Regions from separate parts of the Undibacterium sp. WLHG33 genome, predicted to be linked through region 3. Evidence: predicted binding sites of a transcription regulator. Region 3 holds the regulator's gene; each other region holds the start of a gene.

Region 1 (9,888 bases), 1.2 Mb from region 3:
TCCTGCCTTCACAGACGACAACAGCGCCTTTGATGTTTTCGTCGTCTGCATCACCCCGGATGGTGAAACCGGCTTTATCGCTATCGAGATGAAGTATTCGGAAACAATGGCCGAACCTTTGGCCGGGCTACGCCCTCGCTACAATGAGCTTTCCCGGCAGGCTAGCATCTACAAAGACCCGGATGCTCCAGCCTTGCGGGGGAATCCGGTGCAGCAGTTGTGGCGGGAACACATGCTTAGCCGATCCATGATTCACAATGGCCTGTATTCAACCGGGCGCTTTGTCGTGATCCACCCCCAGCAGAACCACCAATGCCGGGTAGGAGTGAATGCCTACCGGGAGCATTTGGTTTCTGCAGCCCCCCAAGAATCGGGCTTCCAAGTCATCACACTGGAAGACTGCATCGCCGCCTTCCGGGCCATTGGAGATGCCGAGGCCGCCGATGCTCTACACGGCCGTTACTTGGATTTTGGAAAGGTGGAGCAAGCCATCTTTGGGTAAAATGGCGGGGCTGGGGGATTCGCTTCTCAGCCCTGAATTAGAGACAAACTCCGCCCCCACTGTACGCAGACGTTCGCCCCTATCCGAGTAAATTGGGGGCACATTTGGGGGCACTTTATGAAAGCCCCCGACGCCATGAGCAGAGAAATCAAGCCTTCCAGCCCTTTCTTCCTGTTCAACGTCTGAGCACAAACGTCTGAGCACAAACGTCTGATCCTGATCTGATCCTCTCAAAGTAGCGAACAGATAGCAAAAGCGGAACCTCTGACTGGTTCCGCTTTTTTATTCTGCAGTCTGTTTTGACTTTGCAGTACGATACCCGTTGATGTTAAGCTGACTACTTTTGCCAGAAGGCATTAAAATAGCTCAACTCCCCGTCGCAACTCTCTGAACCACCGCATGCCTTCTATTGCCGAACTCACGATTTATCCCGTCAAATCCTGTGCAGGTATCGCACTGACTGAAGCCGTTATTACGGCAAGCGGGCTCAGTTATGCCGGTGTCAGCGACCGTGAATGGATGGTGGTCGATGAACGAGGGCTTTTCCTTACGCAACGCGAATATCCGCTCATGGCATGTCTGCGGATCACAATCGCTGCTGACACATTACAGATCGATACGAATAAGATGGAAACGCTCTGTATTCCCCTGGCGGCAAATAAGGAAGTAAAGCAGATCAAGGTTCAGGTGTGGGACACGGAAATTATTGCCGATGATGCCGGCGACACTGCTGCCAACTGGTTCAGTCAGGCTCTTGCAACCAAATGCCGGCTGGTGCGTTTCTCTGCTCAGGCACAGCGTTATGCCAATACCAAATGGACTGGCGACACACTGGCACCAACCCGCTTTGCCGACGGTTACCCTTTGCTATTGATTGCACAGGCTTCACTCGACGACCTGAATCGCAGAGCGCTTGCTCAGGGTCGCCATGCGCTGCCGATGAACCGTTTCCGGCCGAATATTGTCATTGATGGCGTTGAAGCATTTGAAGAAGACTATGCAGCCAGCTACCGGCTGGACAATGGCCTGCAGCTGCGTCCGGTTAAACCCTGCCCGCGCTGCCCGATTCCGGCGATCGATCAGGTTACGGGTGAAATCGGTGAGAGCCCGCTCGATATTTTACAAAGCTATCGCGCCAACCCGATTGTTGATGGCGAAATTACGTTTGGCATGAACGTTATTCTCGACCATGGTGCGGGTCTGATGGTGCGCGTCGGTGACGAAATCGACATGCCAATTGCGTTCTGACTATCACCTTCTCCAGAACAATACGGAAGTATGGACAAAGCCAATGTGAATGCCAGACGTCAGGCACAAAGCCTGGAAAATCTCCGGGTGGAAAATCACGCCCTCCGCACGCAACTCGACAACATATTGGAACTGGCGCACAGGAATCAAAGCATCCTCGCGCGTCATCAGAATTTCGAATTAAAAATCATCGGTGCGAGTCATTTCAAGGAACTGATCAGCTATATTTTCAGTGAACTCGCGAGCACTTCTGATCTGGATATCGTGACACTGGCACTGGTCGATCCGCGGCAGGACTTACAGCAGATGCTGAACGATCTGCGTATTAATCTGAATGAGTTTCCCGGCCTGCTGTTTGTCCGTCACGAACACGAATTACAGACCAAAGCACTGCTATCTTACAAGCCCTTATTAGGCGAGTATCAAGATCATCTGTACGGCAATTTATATCGTAGTTGTACCAAAAAACCGGCGAGTATTGCAGTGATCCCGCTGGTACGGCAAAATCGCCTGATCGGCTATCTTAATCTGGGCAGTTTCAGTCCTGAGCGCTTTCTGACGACGATGGCAACCGATTTCATTGAACGTCTGGGCTCTATCATTGCGATCTGTTTAGAAAATGTCCTTAATAACGAGCGTCTGGTCTATATCGGTCTGACCGATCCGCTGACGAATGTCAGTAACCGTCGCTACGTCGAACAACGCACTTTAGAGGAAATTGCCCGCGCCCGCCGTCAGTGTTACGGCATTGCCTGCATGTATCTGGACATCGATTTTTTTAAGAAAATTAATGACCAGCATGGCCATCAGGGCGGCGATGATGTTTTGTGCGAAGTCGCCCGACGGATCAAGGCAGAATTACGTTTAAGCGATACGCTGGGCCGTTTCGGTGGCGAAGAATTTGTGGTGTTGCTGATCAATGCCAATCTGCAGGATGCGATGCTGGTCGCAGAACGCATACGTCGCAGCATTGCCAGCAAGCCGTTTGTGCTGTCAGATAAGGGGCTTTGTTCAACCACAATTTCTATCGGCCTGACGACGGTGCCGGAAAAATACAATCAGGGTGAGGAGGCTGCGGTGGCAAGAGAGATGATCTCCCGGGCGGACCGCGCCTTATATGACGCAAAACGTTCAGGCAGAAACCAGGTACGTTGCGAATAGCAAAGCGGCTCCGCCGGAATTATTTAGCTTGCGCCGCTTGTAACTGCTCATATTTCGCTTGCAGCTGCGCTGGTGTCTCACGCCACTCAGGATTGAATGGAATACAGTTCACCGGACAAACCTGCTTGCATTGCGGTTCTTTGTAATGACCGACACATTCGGTGCATTTATGCGGGTCGATTTCATAAATCTCCGGCCCCATATAAATGGCATCATTCGGGCATTCGGGTTCACACACGTCGCAGTTAATGCAATCGTCGGTAATCATCAGAGCCATACTTACTTCACTTTCATTTCATCTGCGCATGCATTTAATACGCAGTTTTTACTTCATTTACTTTCATTCAGCGCATCGACCTTCTGTTTCAGCCAACGATCGACCGAAGGGAACACGAACTTTGATACATCGCCGCCAAACATCGCAATCTCACGCACGATCGTGCCTGAGATAAACTGATACTGGTCGGAAGGCGTCAGAAACAGCGTTTCCACATCCGGCAACAGATAACGGTTCATCCCTGCCATCTGAAACTCGTATTCGAAATCCGATACTGCCCGCAAACCGCGTACGATCACACGGGCATCATTTTTCCGGACAAAATCCTTGAGCAATCCGGAAAAACTCTCTACCCGCACATTCGGATAATGACCGAGCACTTCATTCGCAATACTCAGGCGTTCTTCCAGCGAGAAAAATGGCCGTTTGTTTTTACTGTCGGCAACACCGACCACCAGAGTATCAAAAAGACCTGAGGCGCGACGCACCAGATCTTCGTGACCGCGGGTCAGCGGATCAAATGTTCCCGGATAAACGGCTGTGACCATCTTGACTCCCTATTTTTTCGCTATTTGCGCTATCTGCATAATGATATGCACTAAATTGATCTGGCATTATGCCTGATTTCCGTGCGCATTATGCTGCAAAATGTTGCGTCGCAGAATATGGAAATACACACTTCCGGCTTTATCCGCCCGTATCACCTGCCATCCGCACAGCAATTCCTGCATCTCAGGGGCACTGCTTTGCTCCTCGAGCGGAAATTCTGCCTCGACATACACATACCCATCGTCACTCAGCACGTCACGGCAAACGGGCAAAATTTTTGCCAGCCAGCCTTGCCCGAATGGTGGGTCCAGCAGGATCAGATCAAATTTTTTCCCTTCGGCAGCAGCATTCGTCATCACTTTACCGGCGTCACCTCTGAGCAACTGGCACTGGATTGCTTCCAGCTTGGCTTTCACCTGTTCTAGCTGTTTAAACGCCGGCGTATGCGACTCCACCATCGTGACCAAACGCGCGCCGCGGCTGGCGGCTTCAAATCCCAGCGCACCACTGCCGGCAAATAAGTCCAGACAACTGACCTGCGCCCAATTCGTATCAAAAAGATGATTCAACCAGTTAAATGTGGTTTCACGGACACGGTCTGGCGTTGGTCTCAGACCATCGGCATCGACAACGGTCAGGAGGCTGCGCTTCCACTGACCGCCGATGATACGCACCTGATGGGCTGTTCTTTGAGGAGATACGGGTTTTTTAGTCCTGGTTTTCATTAGTTGAATGACACTGGTAAGTCAAATTACCCGGCGCGGTCTGTTAGAATGGCTGCATTCTAATACTTGGGTCAGCAGTTTGCAGCTCCCCCTCTCCGACAAAATCATCCGATGTTTAGTTTTTTCAAAAGAAAACCCAAAGAAGAACCGGTAATAACACCGGAAGTCGTTGCTACGCAGACTTCTGCGGTGTCAGCAGCGACGCCTGTTGTGACGCCGCAGACGATCGCAGAACCAGTAACGCAGCCGGGTGTCACAACACCACCGGTGGCAGTCACAGAAGCCGTCCCAGCACCGGTGCCAGCAGCCCAAACTGAACAAAAGCGTTCATGGCTGAGTCGTCTGAAAGCTGGTCTGGCAAAAACCTCATCGAATCTGACCACTCTGTTTGTTGGCGCACGCATAGACGACGAACTGTACGACGAACTCGAAGCAGCTTTACTGACCTCGGATGCGGGCGTCGAGGCTACGCTGTTTTTACTCGATGCGCTGAGAAAGAAAGTCAAAGAAGAAAAATTAACCGAAGCAGAACAAGTCAAAACAGCGCTCAAAGCTTTGTTGCTGGAATTGCTCACACCTTTGCAAAAGCCGCTGGAACTGGGTCGTCACCAGCCTTTGGTCATGATGATTGCCGGCGTCAACGGTGCCGGAAAAACCACCACCATAGGCAAACTCGCGAAGCACATGCAGGTGCACCATCAGTCCGTGTTGCTGGCGGCTGGCGATACTTTCCGCGCGGCAGCCCGCGAGCAACTGTCGGTGTGGGGTGAGCGCAATGATGTGACTGTGATTTCGCAGGAATCAGGTGATCCTGCAGCGGTGGCATTTGACGCTGTTGCGTCTGCACGAGCACGCGGCACAGATGTCGTGATGGTCGATACCGCAGGGCGTTTGCCAACGCAATTGCATCTGATGGAAGAACTGAAAAAGATCAAACGTGTGATCGGTAAAGGTATGGAAGGCGCTCCGCAGGAAGTGCTGCTGATTATTGACGGCAACACAGGACAAAATGCGCTGGCGCAAGTACGGGCGTTTGACGATGCATTGCAACTGACCGGCTTGATCATCACCAAACTAGATGGCACGGCAAAAGGCGGGGTTCTGGCTGCGATTGCAAAGACACGCCCGATACCCGTCTATTTCATTGGCATCGGTGAGCAAATCGAAGATCTGCAACCATTCAACGCGCAGGAATTCGTCGACGCCTTGTTTAATTAAAATTAAAGACAGTCAGTGCAACGACCATGATCGAATTCGATAACGTCACTAAACAATATTCGCGTGATACCTACGCTTTACGTGATATCTCTCTGACCATACAGGATGGAGAACTCATTTTTCTGGCGGGGCCTTCCGGTGCCGGAAAATCGACTTTATTAAAGATGATCGCAGGCATAGAAAAACCGACCAGCGGTCATGTGATCGTCAATGGCCAGGACATCAGCAAGCTCAAAACCGGCAGCCTGCCGTATTTACGTCGTAAGCTCGGTCTGATTTTACAGGATCAGAAATTACTCACCGACCGCAGCGTTCTCGCCAACGTCATGCTGCCTCTGATTGTGACTGGCGCTGCCTCGGGTGAAGCAGAATCGCGCGCCTGCGTCGCACTGGAAAAAGTCGGCTTACTGGATAAAGCCAATGCCCTGCCGCTGGAACTCTCCGGCGGCGAGCAACAACGTGTTGCGATTGCGCGTGCAATCGTGAATCGCCCCAAAATCATTCTGGCCGACGAACCAACAGCGTTTCTGGACAGAGATAATGCGAATAAAGTGCTGAGCGCGCTGAAAGCATTCCAGAGTGCTGGCGTCACCTGTCTGATATCGAGTCACGACGAACAATTTCTGGATCAGGCCGACCGTGTGATCTATCTGAGCAATGGACAAATCTCGGACTCATGGACAACGGGCGCTGCCGCCTGACTTCCGTCTGCTATTACGCTTTCAAGGAAATACCTATGACCATCTGGTTTCGTGAACATCTGTTTGCACTGAAAAGCGCATTCACCCACTTGCGCGCCGGCACCGGAAATTTCATCTTCAATGTACTGGTGGTCGCCATCGCACTGGCGCTGCCGATTGCTGGTCTGACATTGATAGAAAATATCCGCCCGGTCTCTTCACAATTATCGATAGAGCCGGAAATCAGTATTTTTCTGACGACTGATACCGCGCGTGAAAATGCAACTGCATTGTCAATACCAATCAAGCGTCTTCTGAAAGAGAGCAACATCAGCGGCAAACTGAGCTTCACGCCTAAAGAAAAAGCACTGGCAGCGATGCAGGATGCTTCCAGTCTGGCAGAGGTGTTATCGACACTGGGCGGTAATCCCCTGCCGGATGCTTATGTGCTTTCGCTGTCAAATAACGATGCAGCAAAACTCGATAAACTGGTCGAGCAACTCCAGGCCTTGCCCGATGTTGAGGTGGTGCAGGTTGACTCAGCCTGGGTAAAACGACTGGCTGCACTCGTACAGATATTGCAGATAGGCTTGCTGTTTATGGCAACGACACTCGGAGTCGTCGTGATTGTGGTCGTGTTTAACGCGACCCGTCTGCAAGTCATTTCGCATCAGGCTGAAATTTCCGTGACCCGTTTATTAGGTGCGACCAACAGCTTTATTCATCGCCCCTACTATTACACTGGTGCGCTACTGGGTCTGCTGGCCGGTAGCCTGGCGCTGGCTGCCATCGCTGCCTCTCTGCAGCCATTGAATCAGGCCATTGCCGAATTTGCCAAACTGTATGCGTCCGAATTCCGGCTGGTACCGCTGGGGCTGATCCCCAGTCTGCTGCTGCTCGGTGTCAGCATGCTGCTGGGTCTGGCCGGTGCTTATCTCTCTGTCCGCCGGCAACTGGCACGAGCAAACTAAGCGTTATCCATCGTTATCTGCAACTTTCCCCGGAATCGCAGGTCTAATCAGTAAAGGTAAGCAAATTGAGAAGCTTGCTGGAATTAACCGGGAAAGTCAGCTGTATCACCAGCCCTGGTAAAAGCTTATTGATACAACAGGCTGCAGTCTGGAATTTCAGCTTTCTCACCTGGCCTCATCATATTAAAAAGATCATTTTCACGAGAATTAGCACTCTTCGCAAGAGAGTGCTAATATAGGGAAATAGTACGTTTGTTCAGAGTTATTTTTGCTCGGACCGCAGTATTTGAGAGGAACAACATAATGACTTCAAGACAACTTATTCCGGCATCAGACAGCACTGCGCTGGCCTTGGGCTTCAGCGGCACGCTGGGAAATATTGACGCCTATATTTCAGCCGTCAACCGTCTGCCTATGCTGACGCATGAAGAAGAAATCGACCTGGCGACACGCCTGCGTGACAACAATGATCTCGCAGCGGCGCAGCAGATGGTCATGTCACATCTGCGCCTGGTGGTATCGATCGCCCGCGGTTATCTTGGCTATGGCTTGCCACATGCTGATCTGATTCAGGAAGGTAATATCGGCCTGATGAAAGCAGTCAAGCGCTTTGACCCTGACCAGGGTGTGCGTCTGGTGTCGTATGCGATGCACTGGATTAAAGCTGAAATGCACGAGTACATTCTGAAAAACTGGCGTTTAGTCAAAGTCGCGACGACTAAAGCGCAACGCAAACTGTTTTTCAATCTGCGCAGCCACAAAGAAGGTCTGGAAACCATGTCGCCTAAGCAAATTGATGCGCTGGCGAAGACCCTCGATGTGAAACGCGAAGAAGTGATCGAAATGGAAATGCGTTTGTCTGGTCGCGATATCGCGCTGGATGCACCTACCGATGACGATGACGATAAATTCGCACCGATCGCTTATCTGAAAACGGAATCAGAAGAGCCTACGCAAATATTGGAATCGCGCCAGTATGACCGTTTGCAAAGCGAAGGACTGGAATCGGCGTTGTCAAAACTGGATGCCCGTTCACGCCACATTATCGAATCGCGCTGGTTGAAAAATGACGATGGTTCTGGTGCGACGCTGCACGAACTGGCAGATGAATACGGTGTTTCAGCCGAACGTATCCGTCAGATTGAAAGTGCGGCGCTGAAAAAAATGAAAGGTGCGCTGGTCAGCTTTTCCTGATCAGACCGCACATAAAAAAAGGCACTCTGCGGAGTGCCTTTTTTATTGTTTATTCCCTGAAAATATGAAAATCGGGGGAGTATCTGCCATTTTGCATCTAGCGTCATTGAAAACAAAGGGCACTAAAATATACTCCCCCCAGTATATTTAAGGCTCAGCAGGCCGTTTTATATGCCCGCGCCAGCTGTTCAGCAAAATTACTTCAGTAACAGCTTTAAATCATGCACGATAGGCTCCGCACCTTGTCCATGGCGTAGGAATAAACGGATACGGCCTTCGGTGTCAAAGACATAGCTACCTGCCGTATGATCCATGGTGTAACTGGTCGGCGTTTTTCCGGCAACCTTCTGGTAATAGACTTTGAAGTCTTTCGCCACTTTTGCCGTCGCGGCAGCGTCGCCATATAAACCCAGGAAGCGCGGGTCAAAGTTCGGCACATACGCCGCCATCAATGCCTGCGTATCGCGTTCTGGGTCTATCGTGACGAACAGCACCTGCACCTTATCTGCGTCCGGCCCGAGTTTCTGCATCACGTTCGCCATCTCCACCATCGTGGTTGGACAGACATCAGGACACTGGGTATAACCGAAGAACATGACCACCAGCTTACCGCGGAAATCTTTCAGTGTACGAGCCTTGCCATTGTGGTCGGTCAGGGCAAAATCCTTTGCGTAATCAAGCCCGGTGAGGTCGGTATTATTGAATTTCTCTCCGGATTTGCCGCAAGCCGCCAGCCCTGCGATCAGAATGCAGGCGAATATTTTTTTGAGTAAGCTCATAGTCGTATGTAGTGATCAACCAGCAGCGCCGCAAACAGCAGCGACAGGTAAATGATCGAATAAGCAAATGTTTTACGTGCAAGAATATCGTTGTAGTTGCGATAAATCTGCCACGCATACCAGAGGAAGATGGCCCCGAGAATGACGGCGCTAACCAGATAAATCAGACCGCTCATCTGCACGGCATAAGGCAGCATCGTCGTTGCGAATAAAGCAATCGTGTACAGCCAGATATGAAAGCGGGTAAATTCGGGGCCATGCGTCACCGGCAGCATAGGCAGACCTGAGCGCGCATAATCATCACGCCGGTACATCGCCAGTGCCCAGAAATGCGGTGGTGTCCAGACAAAAATGATCATCACCAGCAACCACGCTTGCATAGGCACATCGTTCGCTACCGCGGCCCAGCCAAGTGCTGGCGGCATCGCGCCGGATAAGCCGCCAATCACAATATTCTGCGGCGTCGCCGGTTTCAGAATAATGGTATAAATCACGGCATAACCGACAAAAGTCGTAAATGTAAGCCACATCGTCAGCGGATTGACCAGTGTGTACAGCACCCACATACCGGCACCGCCAATCAC
Region 2 (9,888 bases), 270 kb from region 3:
CAATCCGGTGAGGATTTGTCTGAGTCGCCGCCCGTCGTGGTCAGCCGCTATGAGCGCGATGTACAGCAGCGCGAACGGCATCAAGAAAAAATTCTGCAGGCGACCAGAGAATTATTGCAAGAGACAATTCCTTTGCCGGCATCAGCACAACAAAGCATGAAGCAGATGGAAGAGGCGAGCCGCCAGCAGGTCGCGGAGGCAGCAGGTGCCGAGGCGGACGCGGCGCTGGCACTGAAACAGCAACAGGAGGCCGGGCAGCAACAGCAGCGTATTTTGCAGGAGGCAGGTAAAGCGAATGCCAGCGCGCTGGCTGCGATGGCGCTGCAACGAAGCGACAATCTGAAACTGGTTGACGACAGCCTGAGGCAGCAGATGCAACTGGAGATTGCCGCACGCGAGCAACAACGCAAAGAACGTCAGGCTGCCATACTAGCCGCCCGCCAGCAGGCAGAAGAACGCGAAGAAGAATTAAAACGTCAGCAGGAGGAAGCCTTACGTCGTCAACAGATGGAAATGCAGATCGCTCAGGCCAGAAACGAGGCATTACAGGAACGCCAGAAAATCGAAAAAATGGCGGATCAACAGGCGCAGCAAAAAATACAACAACAGGCACTGCAACAAGCACAAGAGGCGCAACAAAAAACGCTGCAGGAACGGCTTGAAAAACAGCGTGCCGAAGATTCCCGTCAACAGGCTGCGCAGGTGCAGCAACGCGAACGTGAGCTGGCAGCACTCGCGGCAGGCGCAGATAAGACAGCCAAGGCTATCGAGTTGACAGCCATTGCAGGTAAGGTGGGCGGCGGCAGTTCTGCCGGCAAAGCGGCTGTCGCCAGCAATCCAAATACGGTAGCAGGATCAGCTGCAGGCAATGCAACGGGAAGCGGTGACACGACGGCGTCTTTCGTTTTGCCCCGAAGCTTACTCAGCAGCGATCTGGCGAACCGCTCACGCGAACAGGCGCGGGGCCTGGACCTGCTGCGCGGTGCGCCGCCATTGCCGCGTGCTGATACCGAAGAGCGGCCGCGCCGCCGCAGTGTGTTAGGCAGCGCGGAAAAAGATATACAACTACGCATGTATGTCGATAGCTGGAAGCAGAAAATTGAGAGAAACGGGAATCTGAATTTTTCCCAGACCTCGCGTGATAAAGCGCGCGGTGATCCTGTCGTCACGGTGGCGATCCGCAGCGACGGCAGTGTTGAAGAAGTCACGATACACCGCTCGAGCGGACGTGCTGATCTGGATCAGGCAGTGCGCAATATTGTTCGTATCAACGCCAGATATGCGGCATTCCCGCCGAATATCGCCGCACAATATGATGTGATAGAAGTGCGTCGCGTCTGGAATTTTGATGATGGCCTGCGCCTGCTCGAGGAGTTACGCTGATTATCACTTCAGATGATACTGAAGTATTTTTTGCATTGTTGGCATACCTGCTGGCTGCGGCTTTTTCGCTGCTCATCAGACCGCAAAGCAGGAATGTGAAAGTGGCGACAGAAGACAGAACTTAATTAAAAATTTACGAGGCAGATATGCGTATTCTGATCACAGGTGGTACCGGATTGATAGGCCGTCGCTTATGCTCGTCCTTACTTGAACATGGGCATGTGCTGACCGTTTTCAGCCGTCATCCGGAAACGGTGAAATTTTTGTGCGGCAATGCGGTTAACGCGATGCAATCGCTGGATGAGTATCATGTGGATACCGAGTTTGATGCGGTGATTAATCTGGCCGGGGAGCCGATAGTCGATAAACGCTGGACTTCTGCACGGCGAAGAGTATTACGTGACAGCAGGATTGCCCTGACTGAAAGACTCATGCAAAAAATTTCTGCCGCTAACTTTAAGCCGGAAGTGTTTTTAAGCGGCTCGGCAGTGGGTATTTATGGTAGTGGCGGCGATCAGTGGTTCAGCGAAGAGGCAGCTGTGGGTAAGGATTTTGGTGCGCACCTTTGCGCCGACTGGGAGGCTGCTGCAGCCAGAGCCACGGAGATGGGAATACGTCTCTGCATCTTACGTACCGGACTGGTGCTGGATGCTGCCGGCGGCATACTGAAAAAAATGCGCCTGCCATTCAGCCTCGCTCTTGGGGCGCAGATTGGTGATGGCAAACAGTGGATGAGCTGGATTCATGTGCAGGATTATGTGGCGATCGTGCGCTATTTGTTGGATGATAAAAATGCAGCCGGGTCATACAATATGGTCGCCCCGCATCCTGTGACTAACCGTGAATTCACCCGCACTCTGGCTGCCGCCTTACATCGCCCCGCGTTGTTCGTTGCTCCTGCGTTTCTGTTGAAACTGGCGATGGGCGAGATGGCAGAATTGCTGACCGGGGGGCAACGTGTACAACCGATGCACGTTGCGGAGCTGGGGTATGAATTTCAGTATCCGTATCTGGCGGAAGCACTGCATGATTTGCTTTGAGCGGTATTCCGCCACACTCAGCTCAGCTTGTGCGGCATACACATGAACTGTCTTATCGTATGAGTTTTTCTGGGATTTTTCTTACTTCTGGTAAACGTGCGATTTGTCAGCGCTGCCTGCGCCCGCCATCTGCGTGTATCTGCAACTGTATCGTGCCTGTTAACAACGAGGTGGAGGTATTGATACTGCAGCATCCGCTGGAAGCGAAGAATGCGAAAGGCAGCGTACGTCTGCTGGATTTATGTCTGCAGCATTCATGTGTTCTGACGGGCGAGGTTTTTACTGCCGAAACTTTGCTGCAGGCCTTGTATGCACCGGCTGATGGGCTTGCCGATGTAGCTGCAGATGCGGCGATGGATGTCTCAAATGATACGCGGCCTGTGGCGCAAATTCGGCCTGTGTTGCTCTATCCTGATACGTCTCTCATCGAAGCCGCAGATCTGGCCTTGCCTGTGGCAGAAAAATATCAGGCGAGTCAGCAAATACAAGGACTGCGACTGGTGATTATCGATGCAACCTGGCGTAAAAGTCGCAAAATGCTGTATCTGAATCCTTTGCTGCAAGCTTTGCCACGTCTGAGTCTGGAGCAGATGCCGGCATCGCATTACCGGATACGAAAAGCCCATAAGCCGGATCAATTATCGAGTCTGGAAGCGTGTGCGTATGCGCTGATGCGGTTGGAGAACGATGAACACAAATATCAATGTTTACTGCAGGCATTTGATGCTTTCGTTGATCAGCAACTCGGCAGTATTCCGGCAAACCTCAGGTAAAAAAAGCCCCGCATCGTGCGGGGCTTCGATGTCTGTACCGACAGACTGTGATGGCGTGACAGGTTACATCAGCACATTGATGAGCGCATTGCCTATGCCCATCAGAGCAGCACCTGAAATTAAACCGGCACAGATAGGCTCGCAACCTTCAACCCAGAATTGATGACCAGTTGTGCCTTTTTCCGGATGCTTGCGACCCATCCACCAGAATACGGCTGCACCTATCCACATTGCCAGGCATGCGTCCGGCGGTAAGACAACGCCAAGACCGATAGCGACAGCGGATACCGGCACTTTGCCCTTGGTAAAGATCTTAGCACCTTCGATTACTAACGCCGCAATCGCCGCGATGACCATCGCCATAATTGCTGAGCCTGGCAGGCTGCTGACGCCTTTGGCGATCAGTTCTGCCATACCTTTCCACTGCATCGCGGACGGATGAGAAAACTGATCGCTGACGATGCTTGCCGTATCGCGCACTCCCTGCGCGTCGGCAGGCAGGAACAGCAGGTAGTAAATCGGTACGCAAGCGAGCGCACCTGAAATAATACCGATGATGTGGCCAATCGCCTGCTGACGTGGTTTCGCGCCCAGCATGTAACCCGGTGTGATGTCGGATAATAAGTTAGATGCATTCGATGCCACTTCGGCTGTCATGCCTGCCGGGATCATGTTGCTGGCAGGGTTGACGCGATCTATCGTTCCCATCGTGATCTGGGTGATTTTTGACAGTGCGCCGGTGGGTGTCCAGGAAGTCAGTGCCATCGAGTTTGCACAAATGACTGACAGCAGCAGAACCAATGGCAAAGCTGCAAATGTCAGTACCATAGGCACACCGAAAAAGCTGAAATTCAGCCATGCGCCGAGCAGACTGAAAGCCGGAATACCGATGTAGGAAATCATCAGCGGCAATTCGATATTTTTCAGTAAATCATTGTTGTTGCCTGGCACTTTCTTCTGACCGAAAGATTTGAATAAGCTGGTGAAAATTTCCGGTTTGGCTGCCAGCGTGACGATAGAGCCGACGACCATGATCGATACCGCCCACCACAAGCCCCACTGATTCAGAATTTCAACGCGTGAAATCGGGACCACTTTACCACTCGGAGCAATGCGTTCAACGATATCGCCCTGACGTATCATCAGAGGACCGAGTACCGCAAAATTCAGCAGGCTGCCGAATAACAGACTGCTAGCGACGCGTATCCCCATCAGACCACCGACGCCGAACATGGCCGCATCGACGGTAAAGCGCAGGCCCAGGGTGCGGAAATCGATGCCCAGAATTTTGGGTATCCACAAATCAAATTTCACCGCCGCCATGTAATAGTATTCGTCAAACCTTTCCTGCAAATGCCAGGCTTCTTTCATGCCCGCCCATTTGTCCATTTGCAGCAGCTTGAATTGCAGCAGTCGCATCCAGCCATCGCTGATAAGAAACTGATATGCACCGGCAAACAATGTTGTCAGTCCCAGCAGTTTTGCCTGACGCATGCCTTCCTTACCGTCGCCGGAATATAAAGTGTCGAGCACCACGCCGCAGGCACGGCCTTCCGGGAACGGCAACTGATCTTCGTTAATGAAGCGGCGTTTCAATGGAAAAGCGACGAGTACACCCAGTACCGAACAGACCACCATCCAGATCATCATGTGCCACCACGGAATAATTTTCCCTGTCACCAGCATGTACGCAGTAATCGGTGCCACCATAGGCATGGTCATATAACCGGCGGCAGTAGCGATTGATTGCGCACAGTTATTTTCGAGAACGGTAAAGTCTCTGGCGAAACCGGTTTTGGACAGAATCCGGAACAGCGCAAAGGCCAGAATCACGGACGTCAGACCGACGCCGATATTCACACCGGATTTCGCTGCGATATACAGCGCTGTTGCCGCCAGAATGCCACCCAATAAAAAGCCTGTCAGTGCTGAACGGACCGTCAGCTGCGGCATATCACCGCGATAAATATTGTTGAACCACCACTCGTCTTTCTGAGCGCGGGTCCAGGTGCGTATCTGCTCTTCAGATAATTGCTGCAACGCCATTGTGTCTCCGGGATGAGGAAATTGGATACTAAGCACATCAGCGTACAAATCAGAGGCGGCAGTATCTGCCGGATTAATCGGCGCTGATGTCGAAATAATGAAAATAATTTTTCAGATTTCGCAGTATCTGAGTCATCAATCCTGCTGTCAAGATATGTGATGATAAATATCTCTGTTCTTTGGCGGTGCAGTTACAGCACTGTGCCACGCAGGCGTCAGAGCAGGACGTAAACCATGACAGAACAGGGCTGATGAAGAGGGGAGCGGGAAGAAATCAATAACATAATTCAGCTTCCGCTTGCGTTACGCATGGTGAGGAAGCTGTGGAAAAGACAGCGCTGAAATGTAAAAAAGCCCTGCAAAATGCTTGCAGGGCTTTTCAGTGTGCAGCTCAAACTGAGCAGCAAGCAGTATTACATCATGCCGCCCATACCGCCCATGCCGCCCATACCGCCCATGTCGCCCATACCAGCAGCTGGCTTGTCTTCTGCCAGTTCAGCAACCAGAGCATCGGTAGTCAGGATCAGGCCAGCAACAGACGCTGCATTTTGCAATGCGGAGCGTGTTACTTTTGCTGGATCCAGAATACCCATTTCGATCATGTCACCGTAGGTGTCATTAGCCGCATTGAAACCGTAGTTGCCAGAGCCATTGATGATCGCGTTGACCACAACAGATGGTTCGCCACCGGCATTTGCCACGATTTCACGCAATGGTGCTTCGATTGCTTTCAATACCAGCTTGATACCTGCGTCCTGATCATGGTTGTCACCTTTGATCACGCCTGCCGCTGCACGAGCGCGCAACAGAGCAACGCCACCGCCAGGAACAACGCCTTCTTCAACCGCAGCACGGGTTGCATGCAGAGCATCTTCAACGCGCGCTTTTTTCTCTTTCATTTCAACTTCAGTTGCAGCACCAACTTTGATCACTGCAACGCCGCCTGCCAGTTTGGCAACGCGCTCTTGCAGTTTTTCACGGTCGTAGTCAGAAGTGGCTTCTTCGATTTGTGCGCGGATTTGTTTAACGCGTGCTTCGATATTGATAGCCTGACCAGCGCCGTCGATCACGGTGGTGTTTTCTTTACCGATTTCTACACGTTTAGCCTGACCCAGATCTGTCAGAGTTGCTTTTTCCAGTGTCAGACCAACTTCTTCAGCGATCACGTTACCGCCAGTCAGAATCGCGATATCTTCCAGCATCGCTTTACGACGATCACCGAAGCCAGGTGCTTTAACAGCCGCTGTTTTCAGGATGCCACGGATATTGTTGACCACTAGAGTTGCCAGTGCTTCGCCATCGACGTCTTCAGCGATGATCAGCAGTGGACGGCCGGACTTAGCAACTTGCTCCAGTACTGGCAGCAGATCGCGGATGTTCGAGATTTTTTTATCGAACAGCAGGATGAATGGATTTTCCAGAACAACGGATTGTTTTTCTGGGTTGTTGATGAAGTAAGGTGACAGGTAGCCACGGTCAAACTGCATACCTTCAACGATATCGAGTTCGTTGTTGAGGGATTTACCATCCTCAACAGTGATCACGCCTTCTTTACCGACTTTGTCCATTGCGTTAGCAATGATGTCGCCGATGTCTGCATCAGAGTTCGCAGAGATAGAACCAACCTGAGCGATTTCTTTGTTGGTTGTCGTTGGGCGGGACAGAGTTTTGACTTCTGCAACCAGCGCAGTCACAGCTTTGTCGATACCGCGTTTCAGATCAGTTGGGTTGTAGCCAGCTGCAACATATTTGAAGCCTTCGCGAACGATCGCTTGAGCCAATACGGTTGCTGTTGTTGTACCGTCACCAGCGTTGTCAGACGTTTTGGAAGCAACTTCTTTCACGAGCTGCGCGCCCATGTTTTCCAGTTTGTCTTTCAGTTCGATTTCTTTCGCAACAGAAACGCCGTCTTTAGTTACTGTAGGCGCGCCGAAAGAGCGTTCCAGAACAACGTTACGGCCTTTAGGGCCCAGAGTGACTTTTACTGCATTTGCCAGAGTATTTACGCCATTAACGATTTTCGCACGTGCGTCATCGCCAAAAATTACTTGTTTAGCTGCCATGTTATTTTCTCCAGAATCTTGTGGATTTCTTTAGTGCTACGGGGAAGGAATTACTTCTGTACGATCGCGAAGATATCTTCTTCACGCATGACCAGCACTTCGTTGCCGTCAACTTTAACAGCCTGACCAGAGTATTTACCGAACAAAACGCGGTCGCCGACTTTCACTTCCAGTGCGCGTACCGAACCGTTATCCAACTGCTTGCCAGCGCCAACGGCTAATACTTCACCTTGGTCTGGTTTCTCAGCTGCTGCGTCTGGCAGAACGATGCCGGATGCAGTTTTTGTTTCTTGATCCAGACGTTTGACGATAATGCGATCGTGCAGGGGACGAAGATTCATATTAACTCCTAAAATAATGACGAAAGTAAAACTACCGAAGTAAAACGGGCTTATCACAAACACAGACTGATTTGCATTGAAGCATGACCTGGTTATGTGCAAGTCCCATCAGCAAACAAACAAAAATGTGCGCAGTAGATGGTGTCAGTGTTCGCCACTTTCAAGCCCTTACTTCGCACAAACATGTGCTGCACAAGAGCCAGCACGCCATCAGTGGCTGGGATGCCTGCAATGCTGAAACCAGTCGATTTTAACATTGTTAGCACTCTCTTGTGTGGAGTGCTAATTGTATGGATGAGTCGGGTGTTTTTCAAGAAAGAACCTTAAAAAAAGCATTTTTATTTTAAAAATCAGAGGCTTAGTATTGCCTGTCGGGAATATATGAACAATCAGCGACGCCGGTGCCGATATTTTTTAAGTAAGCTGAGGCGAGATGAAACACTTGCTGCCAGCTTGTGACAGACATCCATTGCCTTCTTGAAAATAATCCGATGACCGTGTTTTTTCAGCGTGATGTAGTGCGGGCTGTGATAAATGAAGTCTCAGCTCGTTTTATGTCCTGAATACCCGGAAAATATACTCCCCGGTGTATGTTTACAAGCTCAGTGTTTTCGCAGGGATTGACGGTGTTTTTCTAAAAATATGGGGGAGTATGTGAATTTCGCTGAATCCTGACGGTATGTTGACGGACTGAGACTTGTTGTGTGCGGCTGGTGCTGTAATGAAACGCATGACTTTACCGTCTCCGCATGTCCGTTGAGCTGACGCGGCCTGAAGCTGACATGCTGTCCGCATGTTTATCATTTTTCTATATTTTGATCGAGGATGGGGTCTGGCTTTTGCTCGTTTGCAGCGTGCTTTCTTTTGCTGCAGGACGAGCTCTGTCTGAGACAGAAATAATCTGCTGCAATTATGCGCAAGAAGTCTGATAATGTCGGGCTTTTGTATCGCACAGCATGCTGTTTGTTCTGAGGGACGTGCATCGCAGCGCTGGCTTAACATGCGGCGGATGATGGGGCATCGGAGGGTGGTGCTTCGCGTGCTGAAGGTGTTGTCTGTTCAGCGTCAGTAATCGCTGATGTGTATTCATCAATGCAGAGTATGCATACCTGCATTCGTATAGGTGGGTTTTATGCGGTGGCGTCGGTATTTAATGGCAGTCGGACTCACTGTGACGTTGGTCTTGCCTGGCGCAGCAATGGCAATGTCGGTGGTGTTTCTGAACCCCGGAAAGCCGGATGAGGTCTACTGGCTGACGTCCAGCAATAGCATGGCGGCAGCCGCGAAAGATCTGAATGTCAGACTGGAGGTGTTATATGCCAACCGCAATCACCTGAATACGCTGACACAGGCAAAACAACTGGCTGCCCGCGCGCCGAAAGACCGGCCGGACTATGTGATACTGTCGAATGACCATGCGGTGGGATTTGAAGTCATTCGCATCCTGGATGCGGCAAACATCAAGACATTTCTGGCTTTCAGTGGTTTGCGTGAACAAAGTGAGCGTCTGCTCGCCACCGAGCCGCGCCAGCATTTCAAAGGATGGCTGGGGTCTCTGGAACCACGCGCCGAAGATGCCGGTTACCTGACAGCACAGGCACTGATTCAGCACGGCTTACAACATCACATGAAGGCAGCAGACGGGCGTTTACACATGTTAGCGATTGCTGGCGACCGTTCCACACCCGCTTCGCTGAAGCGTAACGAGGGCATGCGCCGCGCGGTGGCGGAAGCGAAAGATGTTGTCATTGATCAGGAAGTGTATGCCGAATGGAGTCGCGCCAAAGCGCAGGAGCAAAGCGAATGGCTGTTCAAGCGCCACCCGCAGGCGAGGCTGATCTGGGCCGGTAATGATCTGATGGCATTCGGCGCGATGGACAGCTGGAAAAAACAAGGCGGTGAACCGGGAAAAGATGCTTGTTTCAGCGGCGTCAATACGTCATCCGAGGCACTGGCTGCGCTGGAATCCGGTAGTCTGACTGCGCTGGCTGGCGGGCATTTCATTGCCGGTGCATTTGGCCTGGTGATGCTGTATGACTATCATCATGGTAAAGATTTCAAAGAGGAAGGTCTGGAGCTGGACCGCTCGATGTTTATTCTTTTCAGTAAGGAAGATGCACGCAGATTCCAGCGTCACTTTGGTCAGCTGAATTTCGATCAGGTGGATTTCCGAAAATTCAGTAAAGTACTGAATCCGAAGTTACGTAAATATGAATTTAATTTCCGTCAGATCTTAACGCAG
Region 3 (9,888 bases):
CGCAGTTCACGTGCAATGAACGCATCAAATTCGTCGAGCATACGGACGAATAATTGCGAATTTTCGCTGTCGTCTTCCAGCAGCGTTTCGACGATACGGCAAATTTCCTGTGTGATGTACGCACCCGTTGGATCTATCTGTTTCAGTCCCAGTGAAATGGAACCGACACGGTTGATCAGCATGCGTGCCGGATGCCCTTTTTGCGTGAGCAAAGTCTGATCACGCAGAGCAATTTTCAACACCAGAAATTGCAGACGTCCCAGTTGTGCGCGTATTTCAGCTGGTACCTGCGGATCGCTTAAGATAAATTCAAACAGCATTGCGACGACGTCTATCGTCATCTGCTCATCGACATTCTCCGTCATGTCGTTGAGCGTGGTTCTTTGCTCCAGAATCAGATTACGGATGCCACCCAGATGATTGAACATCTGTTCGCCGGAGATGATGTTATTTTTTTGTAGTTCATGCACTGACTGTACGATGCCACTACCGGCATCGGCCGATGAGCTTTCCGCAGAGCTGTAACCGGGATCTGAATGGTATCTCTGACTTGTATTTTCGCTCTGGACACCGTGTTGAGTGGATGGTGCCACTGATGCATTGTCCGGCGGTATCTTGCTTTGTACCTGGTGCATGCGCTGATCGCTATGGCTTCCGCCGGGTGCGGAAACAGGGATGTCTGTCGCATGATTGCCCGAGCTATCGCTGCCAACAAAATCATTGCGTGTATTGCCGGTGGCATGATTTGCTGCGCTGCCGGTGGCACCGGTCATGCCGCTGCCACCACCGAACAGTTGCCGCAAGGTTGTTCCAACGGACTGATTTTTTTCTAACCATTGAAATCCTTGCGAGTGCATTCGTCCAGCAGAGGTCATCGGCGCGGTGTATTCATCAAAACCCGGATGCGGAGCGACTGCCCTTGGTTGAGATGAGAAAGCAGAGGCTGTCTGTTGCAACAGTTGCCGGGAAAACTGCTGCGTCGCTGAACCGAATTTACTGACACTGAAACCGGCTGCGATATCGCGCACGCTGTTAAATAATTGTTCGACTTTGCTGACGGCGGCTATCGGCGCCTGCGGAGCTGTCTGTGGTTGTGTGGCGTACGCAGGCGTTGCAAATTCCTCGGTCGCTGAGAATGCGGATTGATGCATGGCTGCAGCTCTCAGTGCTTCGTCATGCGTATCGACGGCAACTGCGTTGTCGTCGACATGCTGAGCAGCGTCTGCGGTATGGGCTGCCGGATTCGCAGTTGCAGTGGCAGGCGGTGTTTTTTTGATTTTTAACTGCAGCTCTGCTGCGATACCCTGAGCGGCAAAGTAGCTATTCACTGCATCATAAATTTTGGCTATATGAGGTATCAGATCTTCTGCAAGCTGTGCGCTGACAACCGTAGAAATTTTGCTACCCAGTTCAAATTTTTCTACCCCGTTGGTAATGCAGCGGGCGATGATATAAGGCCGGAACGGATTTTCCCGTTCGCTGATTTTTTCCTGACTGAATATCAGCGCGATGCGGATATTCAGGTCACGTATCTGCTCTTCTGCTTCGGCCCGGAAGCTCGCCGTCATGTCCTTGAGCAGCAGCTCGTTTTCGAGTATGTCGGAATCGACCAGCGACAGGCTTTCACTTTGCAATTTCAATACGGATGCCGGACGAAATGTACTGTAGGTGGTCTGAAAGCTCCGGTTCAGCAGCTCATCCATCGCCTCACTCATGGCATCGGACATTTGTCTGTCCTGCCTTAAGCGCATGCTGGCATGCAAATAATCTCTTTGTTCCTGAGAGCTGTGTGCTGCTTCGGCTCGTTTAAATAACGCGTCCAGCGTGTGCGGTAACGCTGCCTCTATCGCAATCAGAAAAGTCCGGTGAAACTCCTTTCGTGTTGCGGGCAGAAATTCATTCGGATCCATGTTTTCCTCAGATACAGCAGACCGCTATATGTCAAAAAGTTTAAAAACGTAATAAATGTAACGGCATTGTCATTTTTGAGTATAAATCAGAAGATTGCTAAATTGTTATTTAAATATAATGTTTTAAACATTGTTCACAACTGTTTTGTCCTATCTTCATCGCGCAGACAACAACGGCAAGTGAGCGAAGAGCACACTTGCCGCCAGATTGTTTTTAATGGGAAAAATGTTGCTTATATCAGCCTGGTTTTTGCTGTTGCGGGCAGTCTATCTGTACCAGCGTTCTGTCGTGAAGAGCAACTGCGGTCAGCTTACCGCCCCAGACGCAACCGGTATCAAGGCTGATCAGATTGGGACGCAATACCAGTCCTAAGGTGGACCAGTGACCAAACACCACCGTGCTGTTGTCTGAGGCGCGTGGCAGATCGAACCAAGGCGCATATCCTTGCGGAGCAGTACCGACGCCATCCTTGCTGGCAAAATCCATTTGTCCTTCAATGCTGCAAAAACGCATCCGTGTCAGGGCATTGACGATGCAGCGCAAGCGATCTGCACCCTGTAAACCGTCATCCCAGTAAGCCGGAGTATTACCATACATTTGCCGTAAAAAGTCCAGCCAGTCCGGACTGCGTAACATGCTTTCCACTTCACCCGCGAGTGCCATTGCTTTTTCGGCCGACCACGTCGGAAAAAGTCCGGCATGAATCAGTAAGTGCTGCTGCTCTGTGATTGCAAGCGGCCGCCGGCGCAACCATTCCAGCAATTCAGCGCAATCCGGCGCATCTAATATTTCTGTAAGCGTATCGCTGCGATGTGCGGGACGGATGCCATGAGCCACCGCCAGCAGATGCAGATCGTGATTCCCAAGCACACTCTCTGCTTGCCCGGCCTGCTGCAAAGCACGTACGCGACGCAGAGTCTGCAAGGATTTAGGCCCGCGATTCACCAGGTCACCGGCAAACAGATAGCGGGCGGAAGGTGAGCGCTGTTCTATGCGATGCAGCAGTTCACCCAGTTGATCGTCGCAACCTTGAATGTCGCCGATAAAATATGTGGCTGTCGTCATGTCTATGGCGCTTATTGATTTGCACCCATACGTTTGGCTTCGGCGCGGCTGAGCAATGCCTGTTGCTTCTGTTCTTCGCGCATGCTGACAGTCAGCATGGTTGGCCAGCCAATCAGATGTTGTTCAGCAATTTCGGCCAGAGCGCGTAACCACGAAGGTGATTCATTCAGACAAGGAATGTAATTAAATTCTTTACCACCGGCCTGCAGAAAATCGGCCCGTACTTCCATCGCAATTTCTTCCAGCGTTTCCAGACAATCAGCGATGAAGCCGGGGCAAATCACATCAATCCGCCGAACCCCGTCTTTTGCAAGCTGCGTTACCGTTGGCGCCGTGTAAGGTTGCAGCCATTCGGCTCTTCCTAAACGCGACTGAAATGTGACGACGTACTGATCTTTCGACAGGCCGAGCTTTTCAGCAAGCAGGCGCGCCGTTTTGTAGCATTCACAATGATAGACGTCACCGCGTAACAGAAATGCTTTTGGTAAACCGTGAAAGCTCATCACCAGTTTCTCCGGCCTGCCGTTGCTTTGCCAGCTTGTTATCACAGATTGTCGCAACGCTTCTATGTAAGCCTCATGGTCATGATAATTTTTGACCAGACGCAGTTCTGGAATATTTCTGACCTGTTGATAATGGCTGAACACCGCATCAAAATTCGATCCGGTCGTTGTCGCCGAATATTGCGGATAAGCCGACAAAATCAATAAGCGATCATAACCATCTGCTTTCAGCTTTTGTAGCACATCGGGGATGGATGGCGTGCCATAGCGCATCGCATAAGTGACGTGTACCTCATGGCCACGTTCACCAAGATAGCCCTTCAACAGCACCGCCTGTTTTTCCGTATGTACTTTTAACGGCGAACCGTCATTGGTCCAGATGGATGCATATTTCTTTGCTGACTGACCGGAGCGGAAGGGCAGGATAATCCCATGCAGGATCAGCCACCAGATTGCGCGGGGTACTTCGACGATACGTCTGTCCCATAAAAACTGTTTCAGATAGCGGCGTACTGCCGGTCTGGTCGGTGCATCCGGCGTACCGAGATTAATCAGTACGACCGCCGTTTTTCCGATTTTTCCGTGGGAGTAATCAGGTTCTTTCAGAAAGCGCATGGTATTTACTTTTTATGAGGCCAGTAATTCTCTGGCGTGTTTACGAGTGGTTGCAGTGATTTCTATGCCACCCAGCATACGGGCGATTTCTTCGACGCGCTGTTTGTTATCGAGCACGTCAATACGGGAGAGGGTCTTACCGTTGTGATTTGTTTTACTGACCTGAAAATGCTGATTTGCCTGACTTGCGACCTGCGGCAAATGGGTGACGCACAATACCTGACGGTCTTGCCCCAGTCGTTTCAGTAAGCGTCCGACGACTTCGGCAACACCGCCGCCTATGCCGCTGTCAACTTCATCGAAAATCAAAGTTGGCGTAGCTGTCGCGCCTGAAGTAATGACAGAAATAGCCAAGGAGATCCGCGCCAGTTCTCCTCCGGACGCTACTTTTGCCAGCGGACGGGCTTGTACCCCGGCATGACCGGCGACTAAAAATTCAATCTGCTCGATACCGTATGCAGCAGGCTCACATGGATTCAGACTGACGGCAAAACTGCCACCGGCCATGCTCAATTCCTGCATTGCCGCCGTTACCGCAACACTCAGTGTTTTTGCGGTTTTTTCGCGCGCTTTGCTCAGTTGTTGCGCGGCTTGCAGATAATGCTGATACGCTTTTTCTTCCTGCAAGCGAAGCGCATCCATATCACTGGCATCGGACAACTGTTTTAATTGTTCAGACAGAGTTGCAAACTCCTGATATAAATATTCAGGAGCAACATGAAAGCGGCGCGCCGTTGTATGTATGCTTTCGACGCGTTGTTCGACTTCACGTAAGCGTGCCGGATCGAGCTCGGTGCGATTCAGATAATCGTTCAGCGCATAAGTGGTTTCCTGCAAATTGATGCAGGCAGATTCCAGCGCTTCGGTAACCGGTTTCAGCGCTGCATCGTAATCCAGCAGCTTGAGTAATTTCTGTTGTACTGCAGTCAGTTGCGACAGCACTGGATGCTCAGAATCCGAAATCAGGGCAGCGGCTTCCTGCGCACCATCGAGCAGGCTTGCCGCATGTGCGAGGCGGCTGTGTTCCTGACTGATGTTTTCCCATTCGCCCGCCTTGATTTGCAATTTGTCGAGTTCACCGACCTGCCATTCGAGGCGCTCACGTTCTTGTAAAACATTCTTGGCATTGGTTTCAAATTCTTCGCGTTGCCGGCTCAGATTACGCCAAGCTTTATAACGAGCGGCGACTTCTGCGGCGCGCTCTTGTAAGCCGCCCTGCATGTCCAGTAGTGAGCGTTGTGCTTCCGCTTTGAGTAAAGACTGATGCGCGTGTTGACCATGAATATCGACCAGCAGATCCCCCAGTTCACGTAATTGCGTTGCGGTGGCGGTGATGCCGTTGATCCAGGCTTTCGAGCGCCCTGCGTTGTCGATCGTGCGGCGCAGAATCAACTGTTGCTCAGGATCGCTGAATTCGTTTTCCAGCAGCCATTGCTGGATGTGTTCCGTGATAGAAAATTCGGCGCTGATATCTGCCCTGGCGGCGGATTCGCGCACCATACTGGCGTCACCACGGCCACCCAGTGCCAGTGTCAGAGCATCGATTAATATCGATTTTCCAGCGCCGGTTTCACCCGTCAGGACACTGAAGCCAGAGGAAAATTCCAGCTCAAGAGTATCAACAATGACAAAATCGCGAATGGCAAGCGTACGCAGCATAAGAGCAGAAGTAGTAAATAAAATGGAAAGAGCAGACTGAGATATTTTAGCAATAACTACGGTAAGAACGTGCTACTGCCGGCAGGCCGCGTCTGTCGTTAATTCAGAGCACCTTCGACGGTAGGGTATTCATTCCAGTGCAGTTTTTCCCGCAGCGTATGGTAATAATTCCAGTCGTGCGGATGCAGGAAAGTGACCGTGTGGTTGGAGCGTTTGACGATGATGCGATCCTGGCGCAACAGGCTGGCAAAGGTTTGCATGTCAAAGTTGACGCTGATATCGCGACCGGCAACGATTTCGATCACGATTTCGCTGCTTTCCGGCAGCACGATAGGGCGGTTCGATAAAGCATGTGGTGCGATTGGCACCATGACGATACCGCTCAGGCTGGGATGCAGCAGCGGCCCGCCTGCGGAGAGCGAGTAGGCGGTTGATCCGGTCGGAGTGGACACGATCAGCCCGTCTGAGCGCTGGTTATACATAAAGTGAGAATCGACTTCGACGCTGAGTTCGACCATGCCGGAACCCGTACCGCGGGATACCACGATATCGTTGAATGCAAGTCCACTGAAGATCTGATGATCTTCCCGCACGACTATGGCCTGCAACAGGCTGCGGCGCTCGGTGACGTATTTTCCTTTCAGCATTTCGGCAATCACAGGAATCATGCGGTCCAGCGGAATATCGGTAATGAAACCCAGCCTGCCCTGATTGATCCCTATTAAGGGAACGTTATATTCAGCAAGCTGGCGTGCAATACCCAGCATCGTGCCGTCACCGCCGACGACGATGGCGGCAGTCGCGTGTTTGCCTATCTCTGCAACTGACATCGCATGAAAACCGGGCAATTCTATGTATTGCGCTGTTTCCGCTTCCACCACGACCGTATGTCCGGCGCGGTCAAGAAAGCTGGCGAGTTCACTCATGGATTCTGCGATGCCGGGCGCATTGTATTTACCAACAAGTGCAATCGTTTTTGGTATGACAGTCATAAAAAAAGAGTGGTGACGTGATTCGTCAGATTAGACCATAATTAGCGTAGAAATGAATCAACTGACTGCTATTTATGACAATTAAAGCTGTATTACTGGATCTGGACGATACCTTGTGGCCGGTTGCACCGGTGATTCAACATGCGGAGACGCGTTTATATGAGTGGATGCAGCAGCATGTGCCTGCGGTGGCAGGGAATTATTCCGTCGAATCGATGCGGCAACGGCGCAATAAACTGGTGCCGACTGATCCCCGTTTTCAATATGACTTGTGGGCTTTGCGACACACCTTACTGAGTCAGATATTCGCAGAACATGATGTGCCTGTCACGAAGGCCGATCAGGCCATGGCGGTATTTGCCGATGCCCGCAATCAGGTCAGTTTGTATGATGATGTTGTTCCAGCGCTAAAGGTATTGTCGCAGCGGGTTCTGTTGGGTTCGGTCTCAAATGGCTTTGCTGATCTGCGTGAAATTGGTCTTGCTTCACATTTCCGTACATCGATTGCGGCACGTGAGTTTGGCTGCGCCAAACCTGACCCGCGTATCTTTCTCGCTGCCTGTGGAGCGCTGGGTGCAGCGCCTCATGAAACCTTGTATGTCGGCGACGACCTGTTGCTGGACGTGCAGGGTGCGCAACAAGCCGGATTACGCGGTGCATGGATGAACCGGCATGGTCAGGAGAAGACGGACGAGCGCCATCAGCATATTGAGCCCGACGCAGAATTTAAAAATTTACATGATTTGACAAAATGGTTATGAAGTTTTCTATGTTCAGGTTTGCTTCAAACGCATAAAATGAATAGATGCTACTAGATACTCGCGCTCAAACTCTTTTAAAAGCCCTCGTAGAACGCTACATTGCTGACGGTCAGCCGGTCGGTTCGCGTGCTCTTTCAAAAATTTCCGGCCTTGATCTTTCACCGGCGACGATCCGGAATGTGATGGCAGATCTGGAAGAAATGGGCTTGGTTGCCAGCCCGCACACCTCTGCAGGCCGTGTCCCTACGCCTAAAGGTTACCGGGTATTTGTTGATAAATTACTGACGGTGCAGGAAATCAGCGAACTGGGGCTGGAGTCGCGTCTGCAATCGGGTTTGTTATCTCAACCCCCACAAAAAATCATTGCGAATGCCGCGCAGATATTGTCGTCGTTGTCGCAGTTTGCCGGTGTCGTCATGACGCCGAAAACTGAATCGATTTTTCAACAGGTCGAGTTTCTGCGTCTGTCGGAAAAACGTATTTTGCTGGTCGTTGTTGCTCCCACCGGAGAAGTGCATAACCGCCTGCTTCTGACGGACACGGATTACACCCCGGCGCAGTTATCGCAGGCGGCGAGTTACCTGAATCAGAACTTCAGCGGACATGCTTTTGAAGATGCACGACTGGGCATTAACAGTGAATTGCGCCAGTTGCAAACAGATATGACCAGGCTGATGCAGGCCGCCGTGGAAGCGGGCAGTGATGCCTTGTCCGAACAGAGCGATGACATGGTTATCTCAGGAAAGACTAATTTGCTGAATGTGCAGGATCTGTCGTCCAACATGACATCGCTGCGTAAGCTGTTTGATATGTTTGAGCAAAAGAGCAGCCTGATGCAATTGCTGGACGTGTCATGCAAGGCAACCGGAGTACAGATTTTTATCGGTGGCGAATCGCAATTACTGCCCATGGATGAAATGAGCGTTGTTACGGCACCGTATGAGGTCAATGGCAAGATTGTCGGTACTCTGGGGGTGATCGGTCCGACGCGGATGGCATATGAGCGAGTGATTCCGATAGTCGATATCACGGCGAAATTACTTTCTAACGCCTTGAGTCAGTAAAAGAGACATCTGATGTTAAATAAAAATATTTCAATTTTGCTTATTGATGACAACGACATTACCCGCGAGGTGTTACGTGTCGTGTTGCGCAACGAGGGATACACGGTTGCAGGGGAGGCGACGGATGGCGGCTCCGGACTTGATCTGGCGCTCAAACTGAGACCGGATGTGATTATGCTGGATGTTGTGATGCCCAAAGTCAGCGGGCTCGATGTGTTGCCGAAAATCAAGGACATGCTGCCGGATTCCAGGATATTGCTGGTGACAGCGAGTCACGATAAAGATGTTCTGTCGGAAGCCGTGAAATCAGGCATACACGGCATTATCCTGAAGCCATTTAATGCGCAGAAAATCATTGATACCGTCGCCGGTGTCGCTGCAAAAATAAAAAAGTAATCCGTTACCGCCGACTTATTCACATGATCACATGAGGTCATGGAGGCTTAATTGTGTTTGTGTTCGCAATTCTCTTTCGTGCAACTGCCATAGATCGCGAGTGAGTGTTCGGCAATTTTAAAGCCGCGCTCCAGAGCAATGGTGTGTTGACGCTCTTCGATTTCAGCGTCAAAAAACTCCTCCACGCGTCCACAATCGAGGCAGACCAGATGATCATGGTGCGAGCCTTCGTTTAATTCAAAGATCGCTTTGCCGGTTTCAAAATGATTCCGGTGCAGCAGTCCTGCCTGTTCAAATTGCGTCAATACCCGGTAGACGGTAGCCAGGCCGACATCCATATTGTCGTTCAACAGTATCTTGTAGACATCTTCTGCAGTCAGATGGCGGACCTTACTGTTTTGGAAAATTTCAAGGATTTTCAGGCGAGGCAAGGTTGCTTTCAGTCCGCTGGCTTTCAGATTTGGGGTGCTGTTTGTCATGTTTTCGGTCAAAAGAGGGCTATCTGCTTTATGATATCGGGTTTCAGGGCATGTTGCTCAATTACTGAGGGTACCTATGCGATTGTTGTTTTCAAAATCTGTTCAGGATAAAGCCATACGGCTTGCAGGTATGACGTTGGTGCTGGGTTTGTCTGCCTGTGCATCGAAAGCACCGGTGGCGGATAAAACAGTGCCAGCGACAGCTGGTACGCAAGTATACGCTCCGACCGGGGTGAACAAATTCCTGGGCTATATTTCTCCGTATCGTATTACTGTCCAGCAAGGTAACTTCGTTTCTCAGGAAATGATGGCGCAGATCAAAGAAGGTATGACACGTGAGCAAGTCCGTTTTGTGCTCGGTACCGCTTTACTGACCGATATGTTTCACGAAGACCGCTGGGACTATCCTTTCCGCCTGACCAAGCCGAATGGTGAGCAGGTTG

What was found. Region 3 encodes HrcA, which represses chaperone genes, less so after heat shock. Its sites were predicted from a motif close to TTAGCACTCNNNNNNNNNGAGTGCTAA; they were not measured.
Region 1: rpoH (RNA polymerase sigma factor RpoH) is a predicted target of HrcA. The motif match lies at 7,539-7,565, and genes of this name have one in related genera.
Region 2: groES (co-chaperone GroES) is a predicted target of HrcA. The motif match lies at 7,906-7,932, and genes of this name have one in related genera.

The regions. Positions count from the first base shown of each region.
Region 1 is NZ_CP186697.1:2,328,429-2,338,316, reverse strand. It holds gene ACOTSW_RS10745 (PGN_0703 family putative restriction endonuclease) at 1-502, shown strand, start outside; gene ACOTSW_RS10740 (MOSC domain-containing protein) at 902-1,750, shown strand; gene ACOTSW_RS10735 (DUF484 family protein) at 1,781-2,911, shown strand; gene ACOTSW_RS10730 (YfhL family 4Fe-4S dicluster ferredoxin) at 2,931-3,188, opposite strand; gene coaD (pantetheine-phosphate adenylyltransferase) at 3,242-3,736, opposite strand; gene rsmD (16S rRNA (guanine(966)-N(2))-methyltransferase RsmD) at 3,803-4,462, opposite strand; gene ftsY (signal recognition particle-docking protein FtsY) at 4,574-5,680, shown strand; gene ACOTSW_RS10710 (cell division ATP-binding protein FtsE) at 5,707-6,381, shown strand; gene ACOTSW_RS10705 (cell division protein FtsX) at 6,417-7,331, shown strand; gene rpoH (RNA polymerase sigma factor RpoH) at 7,635-8,525, shown strand; gene ACOTSW_RS10695 (SCO family protein) at 8,723-9,304, opposite strand; gene cyoE (heme o synthase) at 9,301-9,888, opposite strand, start outside.
Region 2 is NZ_CP186697.1:849,616-859,503, reverse strand. It holds gene ACOTSW_RS03930 (TonB family protein) at 1-1,383, shown strand, start outside; gene ACOTSW_RS03925 (TIGR01777 family oxidoreductase) at 1,530-2,423, shown strand; gene ACOTSW_RS03920 (tRNA-uridine aminocarboxypropyltransferase) at 2,483-3,196, shown strand; gene ACOTSW_RS03915 (OPT family oligopeptide transporter) at 3,260-5,242, opposite strand; gene groL (chaperonin GroEL) at 5,656-7,305, opposite strand; gene groES (co-chaperone GroES) at 7,356-7,646, opposite strand; gene ACOTSW_RS03900 (ABC transporter substrate-binding protein) at 8,779-9,888, shown strand, end outside.
Region 3 is NZ_CP186697.1:1,118,615-1,128,502, reverse strand. It holds gene ACOTSW_RS05150 (DUF1631 family protein) at 1-1,910, opposite strand, end outside; gene ACOTSW_RS05145 (symmetrical bis(5'-nucleosyl)-tetraphosphatase) at 2,149-2,976, opposite strand; gene hemH (ferrochelatase) at 2,988-4,094, opposite strand; gene recN (DNA repair protein RecN) at 4,107-5,753, opposite strand; gene ACOTSW_RS05130 (NAD kinase) at 5,852-6,745, opposite strand; gene ACOTSW_RS05125 (HAD family hydrolase) at 6,820-7,506, shown strand; gene hrcA (heat-inducible transcriptional repressor HrcA) at 7,551-8,570, shown strand; gene ACOTSW_RS05115 (response regulator) at 8,583-8,966, shown strand; gene fur (ferric iron uptake transcriptional regulator) at 9,014-9,445, opposite strand; gene ACOTSW_RS05105 (outer membrane protein assembly factor BamE) at 9,522-9,888, shown strand, end outside.